One region of the Peribacillus sp. GL_122 genome, then DNA from elsewhere that is predicted to be linked to it. Evidence: predicted binding sites of a transcription regulator. Region 1 holds the regulator's gene; each other region holds the start of a gene.
What was found. Region 1 encodes CtsR, which represses protease genes until heat stress. Its sites were predicted from a motif close to ATGGTCAATAAAGGTCAAACA; they were not measured.
Positions count from the first base shown of each region.

Region 1 (3,183 bases):
ATAGGGGCTGACACCTGCCCGGTGCTGGAAGGTTAAGGGGAGAGGTTAGCGCAAGCGAAGCTTTGAACCGAAGCCCCAGTAAACGGCGGCCGTAACTATAACGGTCCTAAGGTAGCGAAATTCCTTGTCGGGTAAGTTCCGACCCGCACGAAAGGTGTAACGATCTGGGCACTGTCTCAACGAGAGACTCGGTGAAATTATAGTACCTGTGAAGATGCAGGTTACCCGCGACAGGACGGAAAGACCCCGTGGAGCTTTACTGCAGCCTGATATTGAATTTTGGTACAGCTTGTACAGGATAGGTAGGAGCCTGAGAAGCCGGAGCGCTAGCTTCGGTGGAGGCGTTGGTGGGATACTACCCTGGCTGTATTGAAATTCTAACCCGCGCCCCTTATCGGGGTGGGAGACAGTGTCAGGTGGGCAGTTTGACTGGGGCGGTCGCCTCCTAAAGAGTAACGGAGGCGCCCAAAGGTTCCCTCAGAATGGTTGGAAATCATTCGTAGAGTGTAAAGGCACAAGGGAGCTTGACTGCGAGACCTACAAGTCGAGCAGGGACGAAAGTCGGGCTTAGTGATCCGGTGGTTCCGCATGGAAGGGCCATCGCTCAACGGATAAAAGCTACCCCGGGGATAACAGGCTTATCTCCCCCAAGAGTCCACATCGACGGGGAGGTTTGGCACCTCGATGTCGGCTCATCGCATCCTGGGGCTGTAGTCGGTCCCAAGGGTTGGGCTGTTCGCCCATTAAAGCGGTACGCGAGCTGGGTTCAGAACGTCGTGAGACAGTTCGGTCCCTATCCGTCGCGGGCGCAGGAAATTTGAGAGGAGCTGTCCTTAGTACGAGAGGACCGGGATGGACGCACCGCTGGTGTACCAGTTGTCTTGCCAAAGGCATAGCTGGGTAGCTACGTGCGGACGGGATAAGTGCTGAAAGCATCTAAGCATGAAGCCCCCCTCAAGATGAGATTTCCCATGGCGCAAGCTAGTAAGATCCCTGAAAGATGATCAGGTTGATAGGTCAGAGGTGGAAGCGTGGCGACATGTGGAGCTGACTGATACTAATAGATCGAGGACTTAACCAACGCTTTTTAAAAAATGAAATACCTTCTTATTATCTAGTTTTGAAGGAACAACGTTCCTTTTATGTTTGGTGGCGATAGCGAAGAGGTCACACCCGTTCCCATTCCGAACACGGCAGTTAAGCTCTTCAGCGCCGATGGTAGTTGGGGGTTTCCCCCTGTGAGAGTAGGACGCCGCCAAGCCATTTAAAAAGATCAGCCATCCGGCTGGTCTTTTTTGTTGTTCGTAATTAAAAAAAGGTTTTTTATTTTCAGGGACAGCATAGGGCTGGCCTTATTTGAATTGGTTACAATATCATGAGGAGGAATTGGGCCGAATTTAAGTGGTGAAACCTTAAGAGAGAAGAAAAATATCAGGTTTTGCATTTATCTTTTTAGGGTATTTATGTAAGATATTTCAACTTTAATGTTCAATGGGGTATGTAACTACATATAATTTGGGGAAAATGGATAATACAGAAAGAGAAAGTGCGTTTAAGTTGCAAAATGCATTATTCCTTGTATAATAATAGTCAAATATAGTCAAAGTCAGAATGGAGGAGGCTGAGTGAGAAACATATCTGATATTATCGAAACTTATTTAAAGCAAGTACTTGAAATAAGTCAAAAAGATATCTTAGAGATTAAAAGAAGTGAAATAGCAGATAAATTTCAGTGTGTTCCTTCTCAAATCAATTACGTAATCAATACCAGGTTTACCATCGAGCGAGGTTATGTTGTAGAGAGTAAGCGTGGAGGCGGCGGTTACATACGCATCATGAAAGTGGAATCGCAGGATTCCGTGCAACTTATCAACCAATTATTATCGCTTATTGGTTCAAGGGTAACCCAATCGATGGCTGAAGGAGTAATTTCAAGGCTGATGAATGAAGACGTCATTAATGAACGAGAAGCAAAGATTATGATGAGCGTCATAGATAGATCGGTGATTTATATCGACCTACCTGACCGCGATGAGCTTAGGGCAAGAATTTTAACTGCGATGCTTACGACTTTAAAATATAAATGAAACTGGCAGAGGTGATGAGCGTTGATTTGCCAAGAATGTCATCAAAGGCCTGCTACCCTGCACTTCACCAAAATCATCAATGGAAAAAAGACTGAAGTCATGATTTGTGAGAAATGTGCTCAGGAAAAAGGTGAAATGTTCATGGATGCAGGTGGACCTGGTTTTTCAATAAATAATTTATTAGCAGGATTGTTGAATATGGAGTCGAATATTCAACAGACAAAGGCAAATGCATTTCCCAAAACGGAAGAGAGGCGTTGCCCGCATTGTCATCGATCTTATAAAGAATTTGTCCATATTGGTAAGTTTGGCTGTGCCGAATGTTATAAAACGTTCAATGAACAGTTAAATCCCATTTTAAAGAGGGTTCATAGCGGCAATACAGCACATATAGGGAAAATTCCAAAAAGGATTGGTGGCACCATATATCTTCGAAAGCAAATTTTGGATTTAAAAGAAGTTTTAAAGGTCCACATTGATCAAGAGGAGTTTGAGAAAGCGGCAGAGGTAAGAGATAAGGTTCGTTCCCTTGAAAAAAGGTATGAAGCGCAAGAGGGAGGCGAGGAATTATGAGCTTGGAAAAGTTTGTAGAAAACGCCTTGAGTTCCTGGATGAGTGCCGAAGGGCCGGAAATCGATATTGTATTGAGTTCGCGGATTCGGCTGGCCAGGAATTTTAAAGACTTTACCTTCCCAACCTCCTTTTCTAACGAAGAAGCTAAAAAAATCATTGAATTGGTCAAAAAAAGAATCGAAGAAGAAGTAACCCCAGAGATTGGAAAACTGGAACTATTAGAGATTGACCAATTGCAGCCACTGGAAAAGCGTGTTCTCGTTGAAAAACATTTAATCAGTCCCCATTTAGTTGAAGATTCAGCGAAAAGCGCATGTCTCCTTTCGGAAAATGAAGAAATAAGTATCATGATAAACGAAGAGGATCATCTCCGTATTCAATGTTTAATGTCGGGGTTGCAGCTAAAGGAAACCTTAAAGATTGCAAATGTTCTTGACGATTGGATTGAAGAATCCATAGACTATGCATATGATGAGGAAAGAGGATACCTAACTAGTTGTCCGACTAATGTGGGAACAGGATT
Region 1 is NZ_CM174415.1:100,438-103,620, forward strand. Features, by position in the region: rRNA gene AC3ISB_RS00535 (23S ribosomal RNA) at 1-1,081, shown strand, start outside; rRNA gene rrf (5S ribosomal RNA) at 1,146-1,261, shown strand; gene AC3ISB_RS00545 (CtsR family transcriptional regulator) at 1,626-2,087, shown strand; gene mcsA (protein-arginine kinase activator protein McsA) at 2,109-2,660, shown strand; gene mcsB (protein-arginine kinase McsB) at 2,657-3,183, shown strand, end outside.

Region 2 (3,183 bases), 2.7 Mb from region 1:
GTTTCAGGTCTTATGCCCGATATGGATATTGATGGGAAGTTAAGTAATAGGATTACTTTTTCACATAAGTTTATTCGAACGATAGCACAAACGATTGGGATACTAATGATCATTTATAGTCTTTTTGAAGGCTCTGAAACGGAAAAATGGATCGGTGTAGGGGCAGGAATCGGAATCATCATCATTTCATCTTTCATCAGACAAAGGCATATGCTGACCTTGACTGGATTAGCGGTTTTAGGCGGTGGTTTATCTTTGCAGGAAAGCTGGCTGTGGCTGTTAGGAGTTTATATTATCCTAGCATCCTTTACACCACATAGAAGTTATACACATTCGATTGCAGGTATCGCTTTCTTTGGCATCATTGCCCATCAATTCGAAGCCTTTATGGGGATTGACGGAATTTTCACTACTTGTATATTAGGATACATAAGTCATTTAATTGCAGATTTGAAATGTTTACCTTTTAACAAACGTGGGGTAAAGTTATTTCTTCCATTTTTCTCAAAAGAATTTTGACAGTGGTTCGCTTACCGCTGTTTTTTCTATGAGGTAAAATAAATTTAAATTGAAAGGACACCTGATTCGACTTTTTTTTATGTTTTATATGGTCATTCTTCCTAAATCTACTAAATGTAACATATTTGTAAAGATCCTGTGATGCGAGTGATATGCATATTCTAGTATATTAAGTTTAGCAAATCACATCAGGGGGTAAAATAATTTGTTTAAGAAAATTGTCGTCGGATTGTCATTGGCTATCATGCTTGTATCCGCATCTTTTGCTGGGGACCAAGTGGAAGCTGCTTCATATCATACAAAAGCGATTAAAGTGGCTAAAAGTGAATTAGGTACAAAATATAAAATGGGTGGCATTTCTTCTTCAGGTTTTGATTGCTCCGGTTTAGTGAAGTATTCATATCAAAAGGCTGGTAAGAATTTACCAAGAACCGCTGCTGACATATATAAAAAAGGAAAGAAAGTTAAAAGCCTGCAAAAAGGTGACTTAATGTTTTTTGCACCAAATAAAGCGAAAAAACCTACACATGTGGCTATATACATAGGAAACAATGAATTCATACACTCATCATCATCTAAAGGAGTTTCATACGCTAAAACCAATAATAGTTATTGGAAGCCAAAGTATATTGGTGCGAAACGTATATAATAGAAGGAAATCAACCTTAATATAAAAAACTAAGAGACTTAATGATATCTCTGACTGCAGGGAAACTCGAAATAATTGAGTTTCCCTGCAGTTTTTTCTTTATAAACGTTCAAATTGCTTGGCAGACAATCCGCTCCCTTGTTTTCTACAAAAAGAGACTTTAATGAAGTCTCTTTTTTTGTTTTAAATATAAGAGGGGATGAGGCATATGGGCAAGGAGAAAGGGAATTGATGTTTTGTTAATAGATTAGGTTATGGTTATCCTGAAGTGGGTAATCAATAATATCTGAATGTACTAAGAGGCATACATAGAATCTTTTTATTTGACTGGAATTGGATAGTTTAATATGCTTAGCAAACCAAATCGAAGGAATTTCTTTTTTATTGCAAAAAAATTCCCAGACAAAATTATTGAAAGTCAAAGAAGGTCAATGTATAATAAAGTCAGAAAGTCAAAGAAGGTCAAAGATTTATAGTGAATTCAATTTTTAAAAGGAGGAGTACTACATGCTTTGTGAAAAATGCCATGTAAACCAAGCAAATATTCAAGTTCATCTAAATATGAATGGTCAGGAGCATGATGTGAAACTGTGCTCCACTTGTTATAAAGAAGAGCGAAACAAACTTGGAGCAGCGATGGGCGGAATGGATACAGGAAAATTCCAATATAATGGATTTCCAAATTCATTCAATCCATTTAATTATAATGATGTACCAAAGCCGGATTCAGCTGAACATGGCGAGGACGGAGGATTGCTTGAGGAGTATGGCCACAATTTGACCGATGCTGCTAAAGCAGGACTTATCGATCCGGTTATCGGAAGAAATGAAGAAATCAAACGCGTCATTGAAGTTCTAAATAGACGCAATAAAAATAATCCCGTTTTAATCGGTGAACCTGGTGTCGGTAAAACAGCCATTGCCGAAGGTCTTGCTTTAGCGATTGTTGAAGGTTCAGTGCCTGTTAAATTACGTAATAAGCTTGTATATATGCTTGATATAGCGTCCCTTGTTTCGAATACTGGAATTAGAGGGCAATTCGAAGAACGAATGAAGCAATTGATCAGCGAATTGCAGGAAAGAAAAAATGTCATTTTATTCATAGATGAAATTCACCAACTTGTGGGAGCGGGTTCAGCCGAAGGATCAATGGATGCAGGAAATATCTTGAAGCCTGCACTTGCACGCGGCGAGCTTCAGCTTGTCGGAGCAACCACTTTATCCGAATATAGGAAAATTGAAAAAGACGGTGCCCTTGAAAGACGCTTCCAGCCTGTACACGTTAATGAGCCGACAACGGCTGAGGCATTGGTCATCTTACATGGTTTAAAAGATAGTTATGAATCTTATCATGGTGTAACATATAGTGAGGAAGCCCTAAAAGCGGCTGTTGAACTCTCGAACCGCTACATTCAAGACCGATTCCTGCCTGATAAGGCAATAGACTTAATGGATGAAGCTGGTTCCAAATTGAACTTGACCATCGAAGACGGCCAGGTAGAAAAGATGAAAGAGCGTCTGGTGCAAATTTATAAAGAAAAAGAAATGGCCTTAAAAGAAGAAGCATATGAAAAAGCTGCCCTTCTCCGTGATGAAGAAGAAAAACTGGAAAAGTCCTTACAGGCTGGGGAAGATGCAATTAAGCCAACCGTTACCGTTGAAGACATTCAAAATATCATCGAACAAAAGACTGGTATACCTGTAGGTAAGCTCCAAGAAGATGAGCAAGAAAGAATGGTTCATCTCCAAGATGAGCTGATGAAAAAAGTAATCGGGCAGCAAGAGGCTGTCAAAAAGGTTTCCAAGGCCGTTCGAAGAAGTCGTGCAGGGTTAAAATCCAAAAATCGTCCTACCGGTTCTTTCCTTTTCGTTGGTCCGACGGGAGTAGGTAAAACCGAATTGGCGAAAACTCTTGCTGAGGAATTGTTCGGGGACAAGGAAGCAATGATTCGTCTTGACATGAGTGAATTCATGGAGAAACACAGTGTTTCTAAATTAATCGGTTCTCCTCCTGG
Region 2 is NZ_CM174415.1:2,848,227-2,851,409, reverse strand. Features, by position in the region: gene AC3ISB_RS13685 (metal-dependent hydrolase) at 1-519, shown strand, start outside; gene AC3ISB_RS13680 (C40 family peptidase) at 725-1,168, shown strand; gene AC3ISB_RS13675 (ATP-dependent Clp protease ATP-binding subunit) at 1,676-3,183, shown strand, end outside.
Region 2: a site for CtsR is predicted at 1,617-1,637, ahead of AC3ISB_RS13675 (ATP-dependent Clp protease ATP-binding subunit). Genes of this name have one in related genera too.

Region 3 (3,183 bases), 1.2 Mb from region 1:
CACTTGGATTTCATGCTATTCGCTTGATCCTGAAGTTCTGATAGTTCTTTTTGAAGCACTTCCAGCCTTGCCTTGCTTTGAGGGTCCTCCTCATTTTTCAGGGCCGCTTCTTCAATTTCAAGTTGCATGACTTTTCTCGTGATTTCATCCAGCTCGGATGGCATTGAGTCGATTTCCATCCGGATCATCGCACATGCTTCATCCACAAGATCTATAGCTTTATCCGGTAAAAACCGCTCCGTTATATATCGGTTCGAAAGGACAGAGGCCGCAACGATCGCCCGATCATGTATCCTGACGCCATGGTGAATTTCAAACCGTTCCTTTAATCCCCGCAAAATTGAAATTGTATCTTCCACATCCGGTTCAGGAACCAGAACCTGTTGGAAACGGCGTTCCAGAGCCGGATCCTTTTCAATATATTGCCGATATTCATCAAGGGTCGTTGCACCGATACAATGCAGCTCACCACGCGCAAGCATCGGCTTTAACATATTTCCGGCATCAAGTGCGCCATCCGTTCTTCCTGCACCGACAATTGTGTGTAATTCATCAATGAATAAAAGAATTTTACCGTCACTCTTCTTGATCTCATTCAACACCGCTTTTAGGCGTTCCTCAAATTCACCGCGGAATTTGGCCCCTGCAACAAGTGCACTCATATCTAGTGAAAAAACGGTCTTATCCTTTAAACCTTCCGGCACATCCTTCCTGACGATCCTTTGTGCCAACCCCTCGACAATCGCTGTTTTACCTACTCCAGGTTCTCCTATTAATACAGGATTATTTTTCGTTTTACGTGAAAGGATCCGGATGACGTTACGGATTTCCGTATCTCGGCCGATTACTGGATCGACCTTCCCCGATTTAACCTCAGCAACGAGATCTCTGCCGTATTTTTTCAGTACTTCATAAGTGCTTTCAGGATTTTGACTAGTCACTCGCTGATTCCCCCTTATATCGTTTATAACCCGTTTTGCTATATCATAATCAATTCCATATGATGAAAAAAGCCTGTTTACATTCGTTTTATTGACTTGCAACGACGCAAGCAGTATATGTTCGACGGATAAATATTCATCCTCCCACATTTGCATTTCCTTTTCGGCAGCCGTCAAAATTTGCTGTAGGGAGGTTGACATGTAAACCTGGGAAACACTCCCTCTCACTTCCGGTAATCGATCCAGTTCCTTATTTAGCTCTATATCAAATAGATTCATCGGTTTACCAGATTCCGATAAAATCCTGATTAATAAACTTTCATCCTGTTCCATTAAGGCCTTTAATAAATGCAGCTCCGTCAACTCGGGATTCCCTCTATCTTTGGCTAGTTCCTGGCCGCCAATGAACGCCTGTTGGGTTCTCTCCGTCATATTATTAATATCCATCTTGAAACCTCCCATTCATCTATATCATGAACGAATTATCACTCGGTTTGACCAACTTTGACCTTTATATTTTCATTATACTTCTAATTTTCCCCATGTAAAGGAAAGTTATAAAAAATGCAGGAGGTATGGAGGATAAACGGAAAAAACCTTTCTTCAAAAAGAAGAAAGGCAGACCCATTTGTAAAATGGCATAAAATCACTGATTGGCTGAAACAAAACGACTTATGCTTTTACGGCCGTTTTATTATAACCATGAAATTCATCGACGAATTGGAAATCTTTATCCGTGCGACCTGCTAGGATCGTATCTCTGAGCAGAATGCCTGCATCGGTCGTATTGTGGATGATTTCCCCCCACATTCTTGCACTCGTTTGAACATTAGCTGTACGCGGAATGCGTTCCTCTTGATATTCCAAAAATGCCTGTTCAATGTCATTTCCATGCTTATGAAGCATATCCGACAAATAAGCTGCATCTTCTAAAGCCTGGCAAGCCCCTTGTGCCAAGTATTGGAGCATCGGATGTGCCGCATCGCCCGTAAGCGTAATTCTTCCTTTACTCCAATTATCAATTGGTAACCGGTCATACATCGGCCAGCGGCGTTGCCTTTGAATGAATGAAATCGCATTTTGAACAAGCTCACAAGTTCCGGCAAATACACTGTCCATTTCTTCCGGGGTTCCCCATTGATCGGTTTTTTCGTTTTCTTCCGTGTATTGAGAACTTTTGAACACCACTACTTGGTTGTAAAGTTCCCCCCTTCTAACCGGGTATTGAACAAGATGAAGGTTTGGCCCAATCCACATATACACATCATCTAAATCTCCATGGCTCGTAACCTCTTCCATCGGAATCGCTCCCCTGTATGCAACATATTGAGAGCAGATCGGTTGATCTTCCACAAAAAGTTTCCGTGCCTTGGACCATAATCCATCGGCTCCAATGACAGCAGTTCCTGAATGTTTAGACCCGTTGGCTGAAGTAACCGTAACTTCACCTTCATTTTCTACTGTTTCAATAATGGTTTGGTTCGTAACCAGTTCAATATACGGGTTATTTTCACAAGCTTCAGCCAGTACTTTATGCAAATCGGAACGATGCAAGACAACATATGGCGCTCCATATCTTTCTTTATAAACATCACCTAAATCCAAAGCGGAAAGCTCTTTGCCGGAAAAGGCATCCATCAGCACCAATCTTTTTGGAAATACTGCAATTTCATTGATTTTATCCATGACGCCTAAACGCTGCAATACGTTGGTGGCATTTGCTGCAAGCTGAATCCCTGCACCAATTTCTCCAAATTCGGGAGCTTGTTCAAGGACCTTTACATACTGTTTAGTTTCTGCGATTCCTAAAGCAGTTGCCAAACCGCCAATTCCCCCACCGATAACTATGAATGGTTTTTTTTCTGTGCTCATCATCAATTCCCCCTATATTAGTTGCTTTTAGCCAATGTTGCGGACAATGCCACAGTAAGCGTTTTCATTCGGCTGGCATTCCATATATTCATCAGGATCAAGCTGAAAGTCCCAAACAGATTACTTTTAAACCAAAACAGGCTTGAATTCACTTTCAATCTTTTGGTAACCATTGTTTGTGTCTAATGCCTGTTGCTGTTCCAAATCGAATCTCTCCATTATTGGTAGGTCGTTTACCGAGAATAAGTAAGAATCCGCTTCTGCAACGTGCTCATGCCATGCCCAATTCGGAACGACGAAATAATCTCCCTTGGACCAGTCAAAACGCACTCCATTAATAACGGTATAGCCTGATCCTTGGTGCACTTGA
Region 3 is NZ_CM174415.1:1,302,583-1,305,765, reverse strand. Features, by position in the region: gene clpB (ATP-dependent chaperone ClpB) at 1-1,388, opposite strand, end outside; gene AC3ISB_RS06320 (FAD-dependent monooxygenase) at 1,614-2,816, opposite strand; gene AC3ISB_RS06315 (cupin domain-containing protein) at 2,940-3,183, opposite strand, start outside.
Region 3: a site for CtsR is predicted at 1,433-1,453, ahead of clpB (ATP-dependent chaperone ClpB). Genes of this name have one in related genera too.

Region 4 (3,183 bases), 480 kb from region 1:
GGATTGCTGCGGCAGGGCGGAATTATGTGCGCTTATCCGGATGAACGGATCCCTTTCATTTTCTAATCGGAAGCTTGTTGTGGATATTCAAACTGAGAATGCTGCGATTGCCAGAAGGATTTATACGCTGCTGAAAAAAAGTTATGAGGTCCAGGTCGAGCTGTTGGTCCGTAAAAAGATGAAGCTAAAAAAGAATAATGTATATATTGTCAGGATGTCATCCGGAGGGCAGCGGGTTTTAACCGATTTGGAAATTTTAGGCGATGGCTTTGAAATTCTCCATGATATATCCGATACTATTGTTGGGAAGAAATGCTGTAAGCGTTCTTACCTGAGAGGTGCATTTCTTGCGGGGGGTTCGGTAAATAATCCGGAAACGTCTTCCTATCACCTCGAGATTTTCTCACTTTATAAAGAGCACAATGATGCCCTGTGTGAGCTAATGAATAAGTTTGGCTTGAAGGCCAAGACGCTTGAACGCAAGAAAGGGTACATCATTTATTTGAAAGAAGCCGAAAAAATTGCCGAGTTTTTAAGTATAGTTGGCGCCCATTCAGCTTTATTAAGGTTCGAGGATGTACGGATTGTCCGTGATATGCGTAATTCAGTGAATCGGCTTGTGAATTGTGAAACAGCCAATTTGAACAAAACGATCGGGGCCTCATTGCGCCAGGTTGAAAATATCCATTATATCGAGGATACGGTAGGACTAAGCATTTTACCGGATAAGCTTCGGGAAATTGCGGAGCTTAGGATAGCGTTTCAGGATATAACCTTAAAGGAACTTGGGGAAATGGTATCCGGGGGAACCATCAGTAAGTCCGGGATTAATCACCGATTACGAAAGATTGATGAAATAGCTGACAAGCTCCGTGGGGGAGAGGCTATTGCTGCGAAAAAATAAAGCTAATAGGGGAGATCAAGATGGTGGAAAAACAAGTTGAGGTAAAATTGAAGACGGGTTTGCAAGCGCGGCCGGCGGCTCTTTTTGTACAAGAAGCTAACCGCTTTCATTCAGATGTTTTTCTTGAAAAAGAAGGAAAGAAAGTGAATGCAAAAAGTATAATGGGGTTAATGAGCCTTGCCATCAGTTCTGGCGTGTCCGTTAAGTTAATCGTCGAAGGACGCGATGAAAAAGAAGCGTTAGAGGCATTGGAAGAGTTCGTTCAGCAAGAGGGTTAAAAGAAAAGGATGCCTAAAAGTGCATCCTTTTTTTTATAATGTAAAAAAGGCTCCGGAAGTCGCTTAAGGCGATCTCCGGAGCCTTTTGTTGCATAATTATTTAGAGTCTTTTTTGTCATCAAGGATGCTGCGCGTGATGACTTTGTCAATCAAGCCATATTCAAGAGCTCTTTCGGAAGTCATGAAGTTATCACGTTCCGTATCTCTTTGAAGGACTTCAATAGGTTGACCAGTACGTTCTGCCAGGATTTGGTTCAGTTTATCTTTCAAGTGAAGGATACGGCGGGCAGCAATTTCAATTTCCGTAGCTTGACCTTGAGCTCCTCCAAGCGGTTGGTGAATCATGACTTCACTGTTTGGCAATGCATAACGTTTGCCTTTTTCGCCAGCAGCCAATAGGAAAGCGCCCATGGAAGCGGCCATACCGATGCATACTGTGGATACATTAGGTTTGATATATTGCATAGTATCATAAATGGCCATACCGGAAGTGATGCTTCCGCCAGGACTGTTGATGTATAGAGTGATATCTTTTTCAGGGTTTTCCGCTTCTAAAAATAGTAATTGAGCAACAATGGAGTTGGAAACATTATCGTCAATTGCACTTCCTAGCATAATGATCCGGTCTTTTAATAAACGGGAGTAAATATCGTAGGCACGCTCCCCACGACTTGTTTGTTCGATAACTGTAGGAATTAAATTCATGTTCATTTCCTCCTTCGATTAAGAGAATCATTTAAATTCTTTATGTATGTATGATACACTTTTTGGTCAATTTAGGTCAAACAAAACAAACCCTTTAATGGATAATTTGTTCGACAATTTTCTGGCTAAGGCTCCTTCCTGATAGATTACTTTATATATTATGCCGCACAGGGATGAATTTCCACATTACCCATAATACCCAAAAGACAAAGTTTTAAACCTGATAACCCTTGCAAAGAAGGGGATTCTATCATATAATGAAGTCTGTTAAAAAAATATTATCTATTACGCCCTCGTAGTGCAACGGATAGAACGCAAGCCTCCGAAGCTTGAAATGCAGGTTCGATTCCTGCCGAGGGCATTACCAATCTTCTGCTTAATAAAGTGGGGGATTTTTTATTGGGCATTTTTAAGCGGTTCCATAAGATTTTTGGAGAATTTACTCGTTTTCCGTAATATTCCATCGAATCCTGTGATGTTATTCCTGCCTTGAAAATATTACCCAACACTATTGAAAAATGGTGATTTTTCAATAAAAGTAGTTGTTAAATTTGCGTTTCTAACATATAGTATTTAAAACAAATAAACTATTCAGAAAAAATTCGTAAGCGTTTTCATGGGTTTTTGTGTAGAATTTTCTCCTGATAATGTAAAATGGAGTGGGGGAGGGATGAATCGATGAGTATGAATATGAAAGCAGGACTTTTTCAACAGCAAACATTAAAGATGGCAATGACCCAGGAGCTTATGCAAGCTATTACATTGCTGCAATACTCCTCGCAAGAGCTATCGGCTTTTCTAGAAAATAAAATGGTGGAGAATCCATTACTGTCCATAGATCAGCCAACATCTTCTATATTTCAGCCAACTTTTGACCGGAAAAAGGGTAAACGGACTCTTAAAAATACGTATGATGCCAACTATTGGATTGAACAGATCAGTGAAGATACTTTATCGCTTGAACAGCATATCATGTCCCAGGTGAATCACCAGCAGTTTTCAGGTGAGCAGCAGAAGGCAATGCTTCTATTAATTCATAACCTTGATGAAAACGGTTACTTGAGGACTCAACTGGATGATATATGCGTCCCAGGCATATCTCCGGCCGTTTTGGAAGAGAGTCTCTCGATATTACAGGAACTCGAGCCGCATGGCATTGGAGCGAGAAACCTTCAAGAGTGCCTTTTGCTTCAGGTGAAAGCAGAAGGGGAGAACCTGCTTGCAGAATCGATCATAGAAAATCATTTCCTCGATTTTGCTGAAAAGCGTTGGAAAGACCTAAGTAAGAAAATCGGT
Region 4 is NZ_CM174415.1:5,396,418-5,399,600, reverse strand. Features, by position in the region: gene whiA (DNA-binding protein WhiA) at 1-904, shown strand, start outside; gene AC3ISB_RS26340 (HPr family phosphocarrier protein) at 925-1,182, shown strand; gene clpP (ATP-dependent Clp endopeptidase proteolytic subunit ClpP) at 1,279-1,887, opposite strand; tRNA gene AC3ISB_RS26330 (tRNA-Arg) at 2,177-2,248, shown strand; gene rpoN (RNA polymerase factor sigma-54) at 2,566-3,183, shown strand, end outside.
Region 4: a site for CtsR is predicted at 1,950-1,970, ahead of clpP (ATP-dependent Clp endopeptidase proteolytic subunit ClpP). Genes of this name have one in related genera too.